DNA from 3 places in the Lentzea sp. NPDC051208 genome. Region 3 is predicted to be linked to each of the others. Evidence: riboswitches for the same ligand, from Rfam matches in the RefSeq annotation. Region 3 holds a riboswitch; each other region holds the start of a gene.
The links. Region 3 has a riboswitch for S-adenosylmethionine ahead of thrC (threonine synthase). Riboswitches for the same ligand answer to the same signal wherever they lie in the genome.
Positions count from the first base shown of each region.

Region 1: linked by a shared signal. The riboswitch ahead of AB0M48_RS22395 (aminotransferase class V-fold PLP-dependent enzyme) and the one ahead of thrC (threonine synthase) in region 3 are both predicted to bind S-adenosylmethionine.
Region 2: linked by a shared signal. The riboswitch ahead of AB0M48_RS13530 (methionine ABC transporter ATP-binding protein) and the one ahead of thrC (threonine synthase) in region 3 are both predicted to bind S-adenosylmethionine.

Region 1 is NZ_JBFBAW010000009.1:566-6,605, reverse strand. It holds gene AB0M48_RS22405 (M28 family metallopeptidase) at 1-832, opposite strand, end outside; gene AB0M48_RS22400 (potassium/proton antiporter) at 955-2,433, shown strand; SAM riboswitch class IV at 2,506-2,620, shown strand; gene AB0M48_RS22395 (aminotransferase class V-fold PLP-dependent enzyme) at 2,654-4,009, shown strand; gene lspA (signal peptidase II) at 4,033-4,782, shown strand; gene AB0M48_RS22385 (RluA family pseudouridine synthase) at 4,882-5,766, shown strand; gene AB0M48_RS22380 (NAD(P)-binding oxidoreductase) at 5,840-6,040, shown strand, end outside.
Region 2 is NZ_JBFBAW010000005.1:143,088-149,127, reverse strand. It holds gene AB0M48_RS13550 (ABC-F family ATP-binding cassette domain-containing protein) at 1-566, opposite strand, end outside; gene AB0M48_RS13545 (4-(cytidine 5'-diphospho)-2-C-methyl-D-erythritol kinase) at 692-1,657, opposite strand; gene AB0M48_RS13540 (MetQ/NlpA family ABC transporter substrate-binding protein) at 1,712-2,512, opposite strand; gene AB0M48_RS13535 (methionine ABC transporter permease) at 2,541-3,224, opposite strand; gene AB0M48_RS13530 (methionine ABC transporter ATP-binding protein) at 3,221-4,219, opposite strand; SAM riboswitch class I at 4,441-4,534, opposite strand; gene rsmA (16S rRNA (adenine(1518)-N(6)/adenine(1519)-N(6))-dimethyltransferase RsmA) at 4,623-5,453, opposite strand.
Region 3 is NZ_JBFBAW010000006.1:471,701-477,740, forward strand. It holds gene AB0M48_RS17775 (DNA internalization-related competence protein ComEC/Rec2) at 1-2,101, shown strand, start outside; gene thrC (threonine synthase) at 2,102-3,358, opposite strand; SAM riboswitch class I at 3,370-3,513, opposite strand; gene holA (DNA polymerase III subunit delta) at 3,592-4,569, shown strand; gene AB0M48_RS17790 (class I SAM-dependent methyltransferase) at 4,582-5,391, opposite strand; gene rpsT (30S ribosomal protein S20) at 5,490-5,756, opposite strand; gene AB0M48_RS17800 (glycoside hydrolase family 3 N-terminal domain-containing protein) at 5,882-6,040, opposite strand, start outside.

The DNA.
Region 1 (6,040 bases), on a different contig from region 3:
GGTCGAAGGCCTGGCCGGCCGTACCGCCCCACTTCCGAGCCTGGGCCGCGGTCTTGGTCTGCTCGGCGCCGGTGAACGTGCCTCCGGTCGCGATGCCCTCCTGTGCGAACGCCGCGTGGTCGGAGCGGCCGCCGACGTTGGTCAGCTCGGTCTGGACGCCGATCGAGGTGAAGCCCTCCTGCAGCCGCTGCTGCAATGCCACCGAACCGGGGGGCTGGCGGTCGGAGCCGTTGTAGACGAAGTAGCCGGGGTTCGGCGAACCGGTCATGTCGAAGTTCAGGTACGCCTTGATCCTCGACTTCTCGTTGGTGGACAGGGATTTCACGTAGAACGTCGAGCCGCGCAGCCCGAGTTCCTCCGCACCCCACCAGCCGAACCGCACGTGCTTGGTCGGCTGGAAGTTCGTCGCCTTCATCTGGAGGGCGACCTCCAGGATCGACGCGGAGCCCGTGCCGTTGTCGTTGATGCCGGGGCCCGCCGTGACGCTGTCGAGGTGGCCGCCCAGCATGACGACGTTGTTCAGGTCGCCGCCGGGGTAGTCCGCGATCAGGTTGTAGCCGGTGGCGCCGTTGTAGGTGAACGACTGGACGCGCGTCGTGAAGCCGGCCGCGTCGAGCTTGCTCTTCACCCAGTTGATCGAGGCCAGGTACCCCGGTCGTCCGTGGGCGCGGTTGCCGCCGTTGGAGTTGGCGATCGACTGGAACTGGTTCAGGTGTGCTTGGACGTTCGCGACGTTGATGTTCGGTGCGACGAGAGCCGCGGGTGCCGCCGCCTGTGCGGTGGTCGCTCCGGTCACCATCAAGGCGGCCGCCAGCGCGATCAGGATCCTCATGGTTCAACTCCGTGCAGGGTTAGGGATTGAGCCACTGATCAACATGCTCCTCCGTGCATGAGCCCGGTAGAGGCGATCGTCGGATTCGTCGGAATCGGTGGTGATCAACCAGAATGGTCCAGGTGGGTGACGTCACGGTCGTTCTGGGCATCGGCGCGGCCGTACTGCTGATCTCCGTGATCGCGGTGCGGGTGTCGACCCGGCTCGGGCTGCCCTCACTTCTGCTGTACCTGGGCATCGGCGTGGTCCTCGGCGAGTCCGTCGTCGGCATCAGGTTCGACGACGCCGACCTCACCCAGTCCCTCGGCATCGCGGCGCTGGTGCTGATCCTGACCGAGGGCGGCATCACCACCCGCTGGAGCGCGGTGAAGTCCTCGCTGCGGCTGGGCGTCGCACTGTCCACAGTGGCCGTCGCGGTGAGCGTGGCGGTGACCGGAACGGCGTTGCACTTCCTGCTGGGCCTCGACTGGCGGATGGCGTTGCTGTGGGGCGCGGTCCTGTCGTCCACCGACGCGGCCGCCGTCTTCAGCGTCCTGCGCTCGTTGGGTGTCGGCGCACGGCTCACGGGCGCACTCGAACTGGAGTCCGGCCTCAACGACGCGCCGGTCTACATCGCCGTGGTGCTGCTGGCCTCCTCGGACCAGATCTCCTGGACCGCGCCACTGCTGGTGATCTACGAACTGGGCGCGGGCGCGCTCATCGGCGTGGCCCTCGGCTATCTCGGCGGGGCCGGGCTCAGACGCGCGGCGCTGCCCTCCACCGGTCTGTACCCGCTCGCCACGGTGGCGGTGTGCGTCATGGCCTACACGGCCGGCGACCTCCTGCACGCCTCCGGATTCCTCGCCACGTACGTCGCCGCGCTGGTCCTGGGCAACGCCCGCCTGCCGCACCGCGCCGACACCCTCTCGTTCGCCGAAGGCCTGGGCTGGCTCGCCCAGATCGGGCTCTTCGTCCTGCTCGGCCTCTACGCCTCGCCGTCGCGCCTGCTCGACGTGCTGTTCCCCGCGCTGGTCGCGGGCGTGGTGCTGACGTTCGTGGCCCGGCCGCTGTCGGTGGTCCTCGCCTCGCTGCCGTTCAAGGTGCCCTGGCGCGAACAGGCGTTCCTCTCCTGGTCGGGGCTGCGCGGCGCGGTGCCGATCGTGTTCGCGCTGATCCCGCTGATCCAGGGCGTCGAGGGCGCCCGCGAGCTGGTCGACGTGGTGTTCCTGCTGGTCATCGTGCTGACGGTGGTGCAGGGCACGACGCTGCCGTTCCTCGCGCGGCGGCTCGGGCTGGTGAAGGCAGGGGAGGCGCAGGAGGTCCAGGTCGACGCCTCGCCGCTCGACGAGCTGGGGGCAGAACTGCTGCAGGTGCACATCCAGCGCGGGTCGAAGCTGCACGGCGTCTACATGTCCGAACTGCGGCTGCCGACCGGGGCCACGGTCAGCCTCGTGGTGCGCTCGGGGAAGAGTTTCACGCCACAACCAACGACCAGGCTGCAGACGGAGGACCAGTTGCTCATCGTCACCACCGAAGAGGCGCGTGACGCTGCTGAGCGGCGTGTACGGGCCGTCGACAGGGCCGGCCGCTACGCCAGGTGGAAGGGCGAGACCGGCGATTAGTCGGTCTCCGAGGCTTCTCACCATGTGATCGGGTGTCGACGGAAGTGTCACCCTCCGCTAACGTCGTCGGCAGGTCATGAGAGCCAGCGTCAAGCCCAAGCTTGCTGGCCGGCAACCCTCCAACCGCGGTGGGGTGCCCTTGGTGAGGACCTGGTCCGGCGCGTGGGGCGCCGGTCAAGCGCGGGCCTTCGCTGGGGCCCCTGGCCTCGGAGGCAGCTCGATGACGCTCGCGATCACCCCTGGAACCACCACTTCCGTTCCGGCTGTCGTCGGCACCGACCTGCGTGTTCCCCTGGTCACCGGAGAGCGCGTCACCTACGCCAACCTCGACCACGCGGCGTCGGCGCCCTGTCTTCAGGAGGTCCGCGACGCCGTCGACGAGCTGCTGCCCTGGTACGCCAGCGTGCACCGCGGCGCCGGGTTCGCCTCGCAGGTCTCGACCCGCGTCTACGAGCAGGCCCGCGACCGCATCCGCAGGTTCGTCGGCGCGCACTCCTCCGACGCCGTCGTCTTCACCCGCAACACCACGGACTCGCTGAACCTGTTGGCGCGCAGCGTTCCCAAGAACACCGCCGTCGTGCTGTTCGACAGCGAGCACCACGCGGCGCTGCTGCCGTGGCGCGGTCCCCACGTCCAGCGCGTTTCCGCTCTCGCCGAAGAATCAAATACTGCGTCTGGTGCTGCTGCCGCTTTTGTTGTCGCACTGGACCGGGCTCTGGCCGCCGCCCCGGTCGGCCCTCGGCTCGTGATCGTCACCGGGGCGTCCAACGTCACGGGGGAGCTGTGGCCCGTCGCCGAGCTCGCGAAGGTCGCCCGCCGCCACGGCGCGCGCATCGCGCTCGACGCCGCGCAGCTCGCCCCGCACCGCCCGATCAACGCCCGTGAGCTGGGCGTCGACTACATCGCGTTCTCCGGTCACAAGATCTACGCGCCGTTCGGCGCGGGTGTGCTGGTCGGCCGCGCGGACTGGCTGCAGCAGGCCCAGCCGTACCTGGTCGGCGGCGGTGCCACGTCGAAGGTGACAGACCACGGCGACCGTCTCGGCGTGGCCTGGTCCGCTGTGCCCGAGCGGCACGAGGCAGGCAGCCCGAACGTCGTCGGCGTGCACGCGCTGGCCGCGGCCTGCGAGATCCTGTCGCGGCACTGGGAGCAGACCGTCGCGCACGAGCAGGAACTGCTGACGCGCCTGCAGAACGGCCTGCGCACCATCCCCGGCTTCCGCGAGCTGGCGATCCTGGCCGACGCGGACAAGGTCGGCGTCGTGAGCTTCACGATCTCCGGCTTCGACGCGGGCTTCCTCGCGGCGGCGCTGTCCGCCGAGTACGGCATCGGTGTGCGCGACGGCGCGTTCTGCGCGCACGTGATCGTGGGGCGTCTGGTCAAGCAGGCCGGATCGCACGAGGAACGTGCCGTGCGCGCGTCGATCGGCCTCGGCACGACGGCGGAGCACGTCGATCGTCTGATCGCGGCGCTGCGCACCCTGGTGACCGAAGGTCCGAAGTGGACCTACGAGCAGCGAGACGGCCGCTGGGTGCCGCAGGACGACAACCGAACCCTGCCGCCGTTCCTCGCGTAGTCCCTGTAGTGGACAATGACCTGGTGAGTGACGAGTCCAAGGCCGAGGAGAAAGCCTCCGGGAAGGTCGCTGACAAGCCGGCGGAAGCGCAGGTCAGCGACCCGGAGACGGTCGCGACGCCCGCGATCGTGGCCGAGGAGCCGGACGCGGGGGAGAAACCCGCGGCCTCCGCCGCGAAGGCGGAGGACGAGGACGAGTTCTCGATCTCCGGTTCGATCTCCGGCTCGCTGCCGGAACCGAGGACGAAGATCCTCGCGATCCTGGCGGCCGGCGTGCTGGCCCTCGACGTGCTCACCAAGGTCGTGTCCGTCGCGTTCCTCGAGGGCGCCGACCCGATCAAGCTGTTCGGCGGCGTGCTCTACCTGACGTTCGTCCGCAACCCCGGCGCCGCGTTCGGCATGGCGGAGAGCATGACGTGGATCCTCGCGCTGATCGCGTTCGGCGTCGCCGGGTTCATCGTCTGGATCTCGCGCAACCTCCGCTCCCCGAAGTGGGCCGTCGGCCTCGGCCTGGTGCTGGGCGGTGCCGTCGGCAACCTCGCCGACCGGCTCTTCCGCGAGCCGGGCCCGATGCGCGGCCACGTGGTCGACTTCCTGTCGCTGTTCGACCCGTACGGCCAGGTGTGGCCGGTGTTCAACGTCGCCGACATGGCGATCGTCGGCGGTGGCGTGACGATCATCGTCCTGTCGCTGCTGCAGCACGACTACGACGGCACCGTCCACAAGAACGCCGAGCCGCTCGTGGAGCAGGACGGTCTGCAGGAGTCGAAGTAGCCGCTCCTGGTAGTTTCAGCAGGTTCTGCAAGAAGAAGAAGGTCGAGGCCCCGCGTGAGCGGATACCGAACGCTGCCCATTCCCGACGGTCTGGACGGCATGCGCGTCGACGCCGGTCTCGCGAAGCTGCTCGGCTTGTCCCGCACCGTCATCGCGTCCATCGCCGACGCCGACGACGTGCTGGTCGACGGCCGGGTCGTCGGCAAGTCCGACCGGCTCACGGCCGGGTCGATGCTGGAGATCACGCTGCCGGCGCCGCCGCAGCCGGTCACCGTCCAGGCGATCCCCGTCGAAGGTCTGAAGATCATCCACGAGGACGACGACATCATCGTCGTCGACAAGCCCGTCGGGGTCGCCGTGCACCCGTCGCCGGGCTGGACCGGGCCGACCGTGGTCGGCGGGCTCCTCGCCGGTGGCCACCGCGTCGCCACGTCCGGAGCCGCCGAGCGTCAGGGTGTCGTGCACCGGCTCGACGTCGGCACGACCGGCGTGATGGTGGTCGCGAAGTCCGAGTCCGCGTACTCGGCGCTGAAGCACGCCTTCAAAGAGCGGACCGTCGACAAGGTCTACCACGCGATCGTGCAGGGCCACCCGGACCCGATCAAGGGCACCATCGACGCGCCGATCGACCGTCACCCCAAGCACGACTACAAGTTCGCCGTGATGCAGGACGGCAAGCCGTCCATCACCCACTACGAGGTCATCGAGGCGTTCCGCGCGGCGTCGTTCGTCGAGGTGCACCTGGAGACCGGGCGCACGCACCAGATCCGTGTGCACTTCTCGGCGCTGCACCACCCGTGCGTGGGCGACCTGACGTACGGGGCCGACCCGACGCTGGCCAAGCGGCTCGGCGTGACGCGGCAGTGGCTGCACGCGCGTCAGCTCGGGTTCCACCACCCGGCGGACGGGCAGTGGGTCTCGTACACGGCGGAGTACCCGGACGACCTGGCCATCTCGCTGGAGAAGCTGCGCGAAGAAGGCTGATTGCGTCTGGGTAAATCACCGGTTGACGACGTTGCACTTGATGTTAACCGGTGTGCTCAATAGCGTTTTCGGCATGCACCTGACAATTCTCGCGGCCTCCGGCCGGACCGGTCTCGCCCTCACCCGCCAGGCGGTGGAGCGCGGCCACACCGTCACCGCGATCGCCCGCGATCCGCTGCGGATCACCCTCGACCACCCGAACCTGCGCAAGGTCTCGGGCGACGTGGGCGATCCGGCCTCGATCGCCGTCGACCCGGACACCGTCGTCCTGTCC
Region 2 (6,040 bases), on a different contig from region 3:
ACGGTGTCGAGGAACCACCGGTCGTGGGTGACGACGACGAGCGCGCACCTGCGGGCCAGCAGGTGCTCCGCGAGCCACCGCACACCCTCGACGTCGAGGTGGTTGGTCGGCTCGTCCAGCACGAGGAGTTCGAGGTCCTGGATCAACGCCGCCGCGAGCACGACCCGGCGCCGCTCACCACCGGACATCCGCGACACCACGGAGTCGAGGCCCAGCGCCGTGATGCCGAGACCGTCCAAAATGGACCGGACGCGGGCGTCGGCCGCCCACTCGTGCTCGGCGTCGAACCCGAGCGGGTCGATCACCGCGTTGCGCACGGTCGACCCGTCCGGCAGCTCGGTCCGCTGCGTCACGACGGCCATCCGCAGGTCGCGCGACCGCGACACGCGGCCGTCGTCAGCGGGCTCCACCCCGGCCAGCACCTCGAGCAGCGTCGTCTTGCCACCGCCGTTCAGGCCGACGACGCCGATGCGGTCGCCTTCGTTGACGCCGAGCGACACGCCGTCGAGCAGCGGCCGGACGCCGAACGACTTCGACACGGACTCCAGGTTGACCAGGTTGGCCATCAAAACCTCACGACTAGTAAGAAACTGCCCGATGCAGGCTACCCAGCACCGCCAAAGCGCCTGCTCCTGACCGCACGCGGGGCCCTTTCGTACTGTCTGACAGTACGAAAGGGCCCCGCGTGCAGTTAAGCGTGCACCTCGGGCGGCGTCGGCTTGGGCTCTTCAGTCGCGATCGCCCGCGCTCCGGGCACCGGTCCGTGCGCCACGCGCACCGTCCGGCACACACCGGCGCCGGCGAGTTCGGCGGCCACGCGCACAGCCGCGTCAGCGTCCTCACACAGGAACGCCGTCGTGGGGCCGGAACCGGACACGATGCCGGCCAGCGCGCCCGCGTCGACACCCGCGCGGAGCGTCCGGCGCAGGTTCGGGCGCAGCGAGACCGCGGCGGCCTGCAGGTCGTTGCCGAGCAGCAGGGCGAGCTGCCTCGGGTCGCCGGAGGACAGGCCCTCCAGCACCGCCTCGACCGCGCCGACCCGCGGCGGATCTCCGTCCGCGCGCAGGCGGTCCAGCTCGTCGAAGACGTCCGGAGTGGACAGTCCACGGCGGTCGAACGCCAGCACCCAGTGGAACTGGTGGCGGCCCAGCACGGGCACGATCCGCTCGCCGCGGACGGTGCCCAGGGCGGTGCCGCCGTAGAGGGCGAAGGGGACGTCCGCGCCGAGCTTGCCGGCCAGTCCGGCCAGCTCGTCACGGCTGATGTCCAGGCGCCACAACGACGACAGGCCGACGAGCGTCGCCGCCGCGTCCGCGCTGCCGCCCGCCATGCCGCCCGCGACCGGAATGGCCTTGCGGATGACGACGCGGACCTTGGGGTCGTCCGCGTCCTTGCCGACGTGCGCGGCGAGCAGCTGGACCGCACGCCAGGCGAGGTTCGAGGCTCCGGTGGGCACCTGGTCGGCGCCTTCGCCGTGGACCTCGACGCCTGGCTCGTCGGCGACCGCGACCGTGACCTCGTCGACCAGCGACAGCGCCTGGAAGATCGTCACCAGGTCGTGGTAACCGTCCGGGCGCACGTCACCTACGGCCAGGTGCAGGTTGACCTTGGCCGGGACGCGAACTGTGACCGGGGGAGGAACGACTGCGAGCACCATGTCAGCGTACGGGCGTTCTGGGGTCCCGGACTCCTCCCCCGGTCACTGTCACGGTCAGACCGGGATGACCGAGCCGCTGAACGTCTGCTTGATGTAGTCCTTGACCTGCTGCGACCCGAGGAGTTCCGCCAGGTCGCGGACGCGCTTGTCGTCCTTGAGCTCGGCGCGGGTGACCAGGCCGTTCGCGTTCGGGTTGCCCTCGGCCTTCTCCAGCGCGAGCGAGTCGGTGGCCGGCTTGAGGCCCGCGTCGATGGCGTAGTTGCCGTTGATCACGGACGCGTCGGTGTCCTCCAGCGACCTGGGCAGCTGGGCGGCCTCCAGAGGAACGAACTGCAGGTTCTTGGGGTTCTCCGCGAGGTCGCGCACGGTCGGCTGGTCGACGGCCTTGAGCTTGATGAGGCCGTTGGCCTCCAGCAGCTTCAGGCCGCGGGCCTCGTTGGTGGCGTCGTTGGCCACCGCGATCTTGGCCCCGTTCGGGAGCTCGTCGAGCTTCTTGGCCTTCTTGGAGTACAGGCCGAGCGGCTCGACGTGGACGGGCTGGACCCACTCGACCTTCGCGCCGCTCTCCTTGGTGAACGTCTCCAGGTACGGGACGGTCTGGAAGTAGTTGGCGTCGAGCGACCCGTCGACCAGCGCCGTGTTCGGCTGCACGTAGTCGGTGAACTCGACGACCTCGATCTTCAGACCCTTCTGCGCGGCGAGGTTGTCGGCCACGTACTTGAGGATCTGGGCGTGCGGGACCGGCGAGACGCCGACCTTCAGCGTGTCGGACGCGCTGCCACCGCCGGACGAGCAAGCGGACAGAGCGGCCAAACCGGTCAAAGCTACTGCGATCAGGGCAGCACGAATACGCATGACGTTCCTTTTGAGAAATTGCTACGGGTCAGACCGAGGCGTGCCGGCGCCGGTCGGACGCACGGGCGGCACGGGTGAAACCGAACTGGATCACGGTGGTGAGCACGGCGAGCCACGCCACGGTGCTCCACAGGATCCGGTCGTTGAAGCGCTGGTAGCCCTCGCGGATGGCCAGGTCACCGAGGCCACCGCCACCGATCACGCCTGCCATCGCCGAGTACCCGATCAGGGCGATCACGGTGACGCCGATGGCGTTGATCAGCGCGGGCAGCGACTCGCGGATGAGCACGCTGCGCACGATCCTCAACGTCGAGGCACCGGTCGTGATCGCGGCCTCGACCACGGTCACGTGCACCTCGGACAGGATGTTCTGCACGAGCCGCCCCACGAACGGGATCGCTCCCACGGCCAGCGGCACGATGACCGCCGTGCTGCCGATGGAGCCGCCGACGATGAGGCGGGTGACCGACGTGAGCGCGACGAGCAGCACGATGAACGGCATCGAGCGGCCCAGGTCGGTGACGAAGCTGAGGATCCTGTGCACGGCGGCGTTCGGCCGCAGCCCACCCTTGGCGGTGAGCTGCAGCCAGACACCTACGGGAACTCCGAGAACTGTGGCGATGACGGTCGAGACGCCGACCATGTAGAGCGTCTCGCCGGTGGCCTCGACGAGGAAGCTGACGACGTCGGACCAGGGTGTTGCAGACCTCACGCAGCTACTCCCTGGGGGCCCTTCAAGGACCTCTGCACGGAGCCGCCGGCCTCACCGATCCACTCCAGAGCGGAGTCCGAGCGCTCGCCGTTCAGGCCGAGCCGGAACCGCGCGACGGGCGTCTCGCCCAGTCGCGTGAGGCCGCCACCGACGATGTTCAGCTCGACGCCGAACCGGTGCGAGGCCTCGGGCAGCAGCGCGCCGACCGCGGCGAACCCGACGAGCACGACGTCCGCGACGCGGTCGTAGCTGCTCTCGTTGATCGGGTTGAGGTCGACGGCGGGCAGCAGCGCACTGCTCGTGCGGCTCGCGACGTCGTTGACCAGGTCGAGCACCTTGCCGTGTTCGACGACGCGGCCCTGCTCCAGCACGGCGACGTCATCGCAGATCTTCCGGACCACGCTCATGTCGTGCGTGACGACGAGCACGGTCACACCGAGCTCAGCGCGCGCACGGTCGAGCACGGTCAGCACGGAACCGGTGGTCTCCGGGTCCAGCGCGGACGTGGGCTCGTCGGCGAGGAGCACGGACGGGTTGGCGGCGAGGGCGCGCGCCACGGCGATGCGCTGGCGCTGCCCGCCGGACAGCTGGTCGGGGTACGAGGCGGCCTTGTCGGTGAGCCCGACGAGGTCCAGCAGCTCGCCCACACGGGTGCGGCGCTGCGGTCCGGGGACGCCCGCGGACTCCAGCGGCAGCGCGATGTTGCCGGCCGCCGTGCGCTGACGGAGAAGCGAATCCCCTTGCGGCACAACGCCGATCTGTCGGCGAGCGGCCCTGAGGGCCGACCCGTCGAGGCTGGTGATATCGGTGCCGTCGACGCGGATCGCCCCGGAGTCGGGACGCTCCAGCAGCGCGACGCAACGAGCGAGCGTCGACTTGCCGGCGCCACTCGGGCCGACCACGCCGAGCACGGTTCCGGCCTCGACGTCGAGGGTCACGCCGTTGAGGGCACTGACGCCCTGGAAGGACTTGGTGAGGTTTTCGACAGTGATCACGTCTGCTCCACGGCTGCGCGCGACGGCACACAGTCCGTTCGTGGCGGACGTGCGCGGTCGAAGGTTCTGCTCAGGTGTGTGCGCCACTCGTTGAATGAGTGCGCGTCAGAGGACTTTGAGAAGGCGCCCTAGACGAGTTGGCGACGACATGCAGAAGACGAGCGACGGCACTGGTCGATGACTCGACGGCGCGTCAGCATTCGCACGGTACCCATGGTGCTCCTCCATCGGTCCTGGCGTTAGCACCTGCCCGCATCCAGCGGGTGGTTGCTGCGACGTCGTAGAGCCAGGTCTCTCAGTCGCTCCGGATGGCAAGTAGCAGTCAACCGGACGGACGTTCGGTTGCGCAAGCCAAAACCGGATTCGTTCGACAGATCACACTGTTGGCCGAAGGATCCCCGGCCTAGACCTCAGCGATCCGGATGAAGTCGATCACGCTCAGCTGCTCGCCCCGAACCTGGGGATCGATGCCCGCTTTCGCGAGCAGTTCGTCGATGTTCCCCGGGTTACCGGCCCAGCCCCTGAGCGCGGCCCGCAACGTCTTGCGGCGCTGGGCGAACGCGGCGTCGACGATCTGGAAGAGCTTCTTGCGATCCACAGTGGACAGGGGCTTTTCGTGACGCTGGAAGGAAACCAGACCGGAGTCCACGTTGGGCGCGGGCCAGAACACGTTCTTGCCGACCGCGCCGGCCTTCTTCGCCTCGGCGTACCAGGCGAGCTTCACGCTGGGCACGCCGTAGATCTTGTTCCCGGGCTTGGCGGCCATGCGGTCGGCCACCTCCGCCTGCACCATCACCAGACCCTTTTGCAGGCTGGGGAGTTCGGCCAGCAGGTGCAACACCACCGGGACCGCGACGTTGTAGGGCAGGTTCGCGACGATCGCGGTAGGTTGCGCCGGCAGGTCTTCTTGGGTGACTTTCATGGCGTCCTTGAGGACGACGTGGAGCTTGCCGGCGTTCTCCGGGTCCATCTCGCTGACCGTTTGCGGGAGGCGGTGTGCGAGCGGGGGGTCGATCTCGACCGCTACGACCTTGCTGGCGTTGGGGAGCAGGGCGAGGGTCAGGGAGCCCAGGCCCGGGCCTACCTCCAGGACGACGTCGTCCGGGGTCAGGCCGGCCGCGGCGACGATCTTGCGGACGGTGTTGGGGTCGTGCACGAAGTTCTGGCCCAGCTTCTTGGTCGGGCGGATGTCCAGCTCTGCGGCTAGACGGCGGACTTCGGCAGGACCCAGCAGGCTCACTTGGGCATTCTCGCAGGCTTGGTGGCGGAGGGCTGGGCTGGGACCTTGCTGGTGGGCCTGTGGTGGGGTGCCGGGGTCGGCTTGCGTTGGCCTGTCGCGTTCCAGCGGGGCGGATCGCCTGCCTTGCGGGTGGTCGCCTTGCGAGGGGCCGGAGTTGGGCAGCGCGCGGGTCGGCTTGCGTTGGCCTGTCGCGTTCCAGCGGGGTGGGTCGCCAATGCGCTCAGGTCACCTTGTGTGGGTGGTCGCCCAGGCAGGACCGGGCCGGTGCCGGTCATCGCCGCTTCGCGACGATAGCGATTGGGGCTTGACCTTGAGCCTCTGGCGGGATGCTGGACGGCCGGAAAAGGCCGGGCTGAAAAGCGCCCGGCCGTGCCCGTGAGGGGAGCATCCCGCCCCCTCAAGGTCAAGCCCCAATCGCAGTGCGGTGGTCGCTTCATTACCGCTTGACCAGCAGACCAAGGTTCACACGCCTCGGCTCCGCCATTGCCGCTGGCGACAGGTGGCTCGGCTCCGCCGTTGCCTGTTGCGTGCGGAGGGACGCCTCGGCTTCGCCATTGCCGTGGGCGGGAGGGTGGGCTTGG
Region 3 (6,040 bases):
GGTCAGCGGAGCGAACCTGGCCATCGTCTGCGGGGCGGTCTACCTGCTCACCAGACGTCTCGGTCCGCGTCCGGCGGCCTTCGCCGCGCTGGCGGCGCTGGTCGGGTTCGTCATCCTGGCCGGGCCGGAGCCGAGCGTGCTCAGGGCCGCTGTGATGGGGGCCGTCGCGTTGCTGGCGTTGGTAGCCGGCCGGCAACGGTCCGCTGTGCCGAGCCTTGCGACTGCGGTGCTCGTCCTGGTGTTGCACGATCCGGCGCTGGGTGGTGATCCGGGGTTCGCGTTGTCCGTGGTGGCGACGGCGGCGTTGGTGCTCGTCGCGCCGAAGTGGACGCAGGCGCTCAAACGGCGTGGCGTGCCGAACGGGCTGGCTGAGGCGATCGTCGTGCCGATGGCCGCGAGCCTGGCCACGGCTCCGGTGGTGGCCGGGCTCTCCGGGCAGGTGAGCCTGGTCTCGGTCGTGGCCAACCTCGTCGCCGGGCCGGTGGTCGCACCGGCGACGGTGCTGGGTGTGCTGGCGGCGGCCGTCGCGCCGCTCTCGCCCCAGGTGGCCGAGGTCGTCACGCACGTCGCCGGGCCCGCTGTGGGCTGGCTGATCACGGTCGGGAGGCAGGCGTCGGCCGTGCCCGGTGCGGCGGTCGGCTGGCCGGACGGCTGGGTCGGCGCGCTCGCGCTGACGGTGGTGACCGCGGTGGTCGTGTTGTTGCTGCGGTTCAAGAAGACGCGGACGTTGGTCGTCGCGGTGCTCGTCGGCGGGTTCGTGGTGCTGGTGCCGTTGAAGGTCGTGGCGCCTGTTTGGCCACCCGACGGGTGGAAGGTCGTCAACTGCGACGTGGGGCAGGGCGATGCGCTGGTCCTCGCGACCGACGACGCCGACACGGCGGTGCTGGTCGACACCGGGCCTGATCCCGGCGCGGTCGACCGGTGCCTGAAGACGTTGGGGATCAAGCGGATTCCGCTGGTGGTGCTGACGCACCTGCACGCGGACCACGTCGGTGGCCTCGACGCCGTGCTCACCGGGCGTGCGGTGGGGGCGGTCGCGGTCGGTCCGCTCAAGGAGCCCGCCTGGGCGTGGAGGGAGGTCGGCGAACGGGCTCGCGCTCACGGCGTGCGGGTCGTGGAACCGAAGGCGGGCGAGCGGTTCGCCTTGCCGGGACTGGAGTTGGAGGTGCTGGGACCGAGGCGGCCGCCGATCGCCGAGGCCGAGAACACGACGGTGAACGACTACTCGCTCGTGCTCAGAGCGCACACGAGGGCGGGCCGGGTGCTGCTCACCGGTGATGTCGAGCTGGCTGGCCAGGCGGCGTTGCTGGGGGAGCGGGACCTGAGTGCCGAGGTGCTCAAGGTGCCGCACCACGGTTCGCGGTACTCGCTGCCCGCGTTCCTCGAGGCCGTGCGGCCTCGGGTGGCGCTGGTGAGCGTCGGCGCGGGCAACAGGTACGGGCACCCGAGTCCGCACGTCATCGACGTGTTGCGGACGGAAGGTGCGTTGGTGTTGCGCACGGACAAGGACGGCGACCTGGCGGTGTTGCCGGGAAACCGAATCGCACGAAGGAGAAGAGATGGTCTGGGTCAGGTTGTTCAACGCGCGCTACCCGATTCCCGGCGGCACGCCGGGGCTCGCGTGGGCACTGTGGCAGACGAACTACACGGCGACGCCGTGGCCGCACGACGAGCTGAAACCCGATTTCGGTTACTACATCTGCGAAACGCTCGAAGACGGCACCCGCGCCGTCACGCACAAGGCGGCGACCACCTACGTGCTGCCGCCGACGAAGGCGGCGACACCGGAGGAGGCGTACGACCTCGTGTCGGAGCACGTGTTCGACGACGCTCTGCGGGTCGCGCCGGACGTCTGGCACGACTACCACTACAACGCGCTCAAGGCGGAAGCCCCATGGCCGCAACGGATCGTGGCGTGGCGCGCGACCGTGGAGCCGGTCGGGCCGCACGTGGTGGAGGGCCTGCAACGGTTTCCGCGCACGGGCTGGCTCAAGACGGACGCGATCTCCCTGTGAGCCCCGCAGGCCCAGGGATCAGACGTGCAACGGCTCGGAGACGCGAGTGCGTCCCCGAGCCGGAGGAGGTGATGGATCGGCGGTGATTAACCCAGCGCCTTGATGACGGCCTCGGCCGACGGCGGAACCGTCGCGCGCGGGCCCACCGTGTCGCCGAGTGCGTCGAGGGTCTTGAGGCCGTCGCCGGTGATCAGCAGCACGGTCTCGGCGTCGGGGTCGAGCTGGCCCGACTCGAAGAGCTTCTTCGCCGTCGCGACGGTCACGCCGCCGGCGGTCTCGGCGAAGATGCCCTCGGTGCGGGCGAGCAGCTTGATGCCCTCGACGACCTCTTCGTCGGTGACGTCGTCGATGGCGCCGTTGGTGCGGCGCACCGCGTCGAGCACGTACGGGCCGTCGGCCGGGGCGCCGATCGCCAGCGAGCGGGCGATCGTGTCCGGGCGGACCGGCCGGATGACGTCGTGGCCCGCCTTGAACGCGGCGGAGATCGGGGAGCAGCCGGTGGCCTGAGCGCCGAACACCTTGTACGGCGTGGCTTCGACGAGGTCGAGCTGGCCGAGTTCGCGGAACGCCTTGTCGACCTTGGTGAGCTGCGAGCCGGAGGCGATCGGCACGACGATCTGGTCGGGCAGGCGCCAGCCGAGCTGCTCGGCTACCTCGTAGCCGAGCGTCTTCGAGCCTTCCGCGTAGTACGGGCGGACGTTGACGTTCACGAACGCCCAGTCCTCGTTCTCCGCGGCGAGTTCCTGGGCGAGGCGGTTCACGTCGTCGTAGTTGCCGTCGACGGCGATCAGGGCGCCTTCGTAGACGGCGCTCATGAGGATCTTGGCGCGCTCGAGGTTGGAGGGAACGAGAACGACGGACTTCCAGCCCGCACGGGCGGCGGCCGCGGCGACGGCGTTCGCCAGGTTGCCGGTGGACGGGCAGGCCAGCACCTTGAAGCCGAGTTCGCGGGCGGCGGCGAGCGCGACGCCGACGACGCGGTCCTTGAACGAGTGCGTGGGGTTGCCGGTGTCGTCCTTCACCCAGATCTTGCGGACGCCCAGGGCCTTGGCGAGGTTGTGGGCCTCGACCAGGCGGGTGCCGCCGGGATCGGTGTTCGGGTGCTGTTCCACAGTGGACGGAACGGGGAGGAGGCCGCGGTAGCGCCAGATCGACCTGGGGCCGGCCTCGATGTCCTCGCGCCGGATCTTCCCGAAGTCGTAGGCCACTTCCAGCGGCCCGAAACACTCGAGACAGGCGTACTCAGGAGCGAGAGGGGTTTCGTTCCCACATTCCCGGCACAGCAGTGCCCGGGCAGGGCCGAGGTCGAACTTTGTGCTCGTGGGCACAGTGACAGCAGTCATCGCGAGGTATCTCCTCATCTTTCCCGCGAAATCGAACGGGTCGGAATTGGCACCGTGATCGTCTGCGTGGTGCTGAGCACAGAGCTCTGCACATGGCGCTGACGCCGGTTGCCGGGGCTTCTTCGGGCCGTTCCCTCTGCCCCTCTGGATGAGCGGTGTTCAGTTGTGGTCACCAAGCTACGGCAACAGTCCGTCGCGCATCCACAGACGTCCACGATCCGGGACGTGGGAGGATGCGGAGCGTGAGCGCACCGGAGTCACTGCACCTCATCGTCGGCGAGGAGGAGTTGCTGGTCGAACGTGCTGTTCGGGCGGCTCTCGAGGCCGCACGAGAGGTCGATCCGACCGCCGACCTGACCCGCGTCCAGGTGACTGATCTCACGCCTCCCGAGCTGGCTGAACTGGTGAGTCCGTCGCTGTTCGCGGAGGGTCGCGTGATCGTTCTGCAGAACGGGCAGGACATCAGCAAGGAGGTCGCCGACATGGTGCTCTCCTACGTCAAGGCGCCCGCGGACGGCGTCACGCTCGTCGTCCTGCACACGGGCGGTGGCCGCAGCAAGGCCGCCAAGGACCTGCCCGGACAGCTGAAGAAGGCCGGCGCCGCGGTCACCGAGTGCGGCAAGGTCACCAAGCAGGCTGAGCGTGAGGCGTTCGTGCGCAACGAGGTGCGGCGCGCGGGCGGCAAGATCGACTCCGAAGCCGTCGCCACGCTCATCGACGCCGTGGGCACGAACCTGCGCGAGCTCGCCGCGGCCTCGTCGCAGCTCGTCTCCGACACCGACGGCAAGGTGACGGTCGAGGAGATCCGCCGCTACCACCAGGGCAAGGCCGAGGTGACGGGCTTCGCCGTCGCGGAGAAGGCAGTGGTCGGTGACAGGGCGGGCGCCATGGAGGCGTTGCGCTGGGCCATGCAGCTCGGCGTGCCGCACGTGCTGGTCGCGGACGCGCTGGCGGACGCGGTGCGCACGGTCGCGCGGGTGTCCGCGGTGGGCCGCGCCGACCCGTTCAGCCTGGCCGGACCGCTCGGCATGCCGCCGTGGAAGATCAAGAAGGCGCAGGCCCAGTCCCGCGGCTGGGACCAGTCGGGTCTCGCCGACGCCATGCAGGTGGTCGCGGGGCTCAACGCCGACGTGAAGGGCGTGGCGGCCGACGCCGACTACGCGCTGGAGCGCGCCGTGCTCCGGATCGTGGCCGCGCACAGCCGCCGCTGAACCTCCGCCGGATCACTCCCGGCGCGGGATTCCGATCAGGTACTGGGCTCCCGTGAAGCCGGGTTCGACGCCGATCGTCCACTCGAACGACTCGGTGCCGCGCAGGCCGTCGACGATCCGCCGCAGTTCCGCGCGCCCGTACATGCGCAGGAACGACACGACGCTGTCGAAGAACATCATGAACGGCAGCACCGGCACGACGTAGGTCAGCGCCAGCCGCAGCAGGTACCGCGGCGGGGAGTTGCGCTGGAACGGCGCCGCGAGCAGCACGGCCAGCGTGAGGAAGAACGGGAAGACGAGCACGTAGAGCCACGACCGCTTGGTGTCCACGACGACCATGGGCTGCCGGGTGTCGACGGCGTTCTGCAGCATGCGCGCGGCCAGCGCGGGCGGGAAGTGGTGGAAGGCGCCGTAGATCGTCCGCGTCCCTTCCAGCCGGCAGTCCGTGGCGTCGACGGACGTGGGCACGTGGTCCACCGAGCAGCACGGGTCGGGCAGCCGACGCCGGTTCCGAGCGGCGACGCGCTCGAACGCGGGCACGTTCGGCACCAGGTCCGTCAGCGTGACCTGGGTGTGGACGCCCTGCGCGTGCAGCCGCCGCTGGATCAGCGGCACCGGCCCGCCCGAACCCGCGCAGAGGTCGACGATCCGGTGGTCCGCGCCCGACCGCAACGCCAGCGCCAGCGGCCTTGAGTACTCGCGCGCGGCGTCCGTCAGGTGGTAGATCGTCATGATCGACTCGGTGTGCAGGGTCCGCAGCACGGGCGGGGTGCCGTCGAGGTCGTGCAGCTCGAAGAAGTCGATCCGCGGAAGCGATTCCATGGAGCTACGCCTACCGTGCCCGGGGCCACATGCGGAAGGGCTCCACCTCCCGGAGGAGGTGGAGCCCTTTGCAGAAGCTCGAAGCGCTACGAGCGAGATCAGCCCTCGAGGGAGTTCGCGCGCAGGGCCATCGCCGACTTCTTGTTGGCGGCCTGGTTGGCGTGGATGACGCCCTTGGTGGCGGCCTTGTCGAGCTTGCGGGACGCGTCCTGCAGCAGCTCCAGGGCCTTCGCCTTGTCACCGGCCTCGGCAGCCTCGCGGAACTTGCGGATGGCCGTCTTCAGGGACGACTTGACCGACTTGTTGCGAAGGCGAGCCTTCTCGTTGGTCTTGATCCGCTTGAGCTGGGACTTGATGTTCGCCATGCGACATCACCCTTCTTGTCGAAACCGGGGTTCGTGGCGCGCTTGGTCGGCACTGGTCACGAGGACCAGGTCTCCTCCACGGCGGAGAGCCGCGCGTTCACGACGACGAAGGATATCAGGCCAGCTCAGCGCACCGTGAAAGTGGCCTTATCGGCGCCCACCACGGCCTCGTAGCCACCGCGGGCGACCTCACGCCGTCCGTCGCCGTCCACGTCACCGACGGTCAGGGCCAGCTGCGACAGCTTGAACGACACCTCGACCTGCTTCGACTGCCCCGCAGCGAG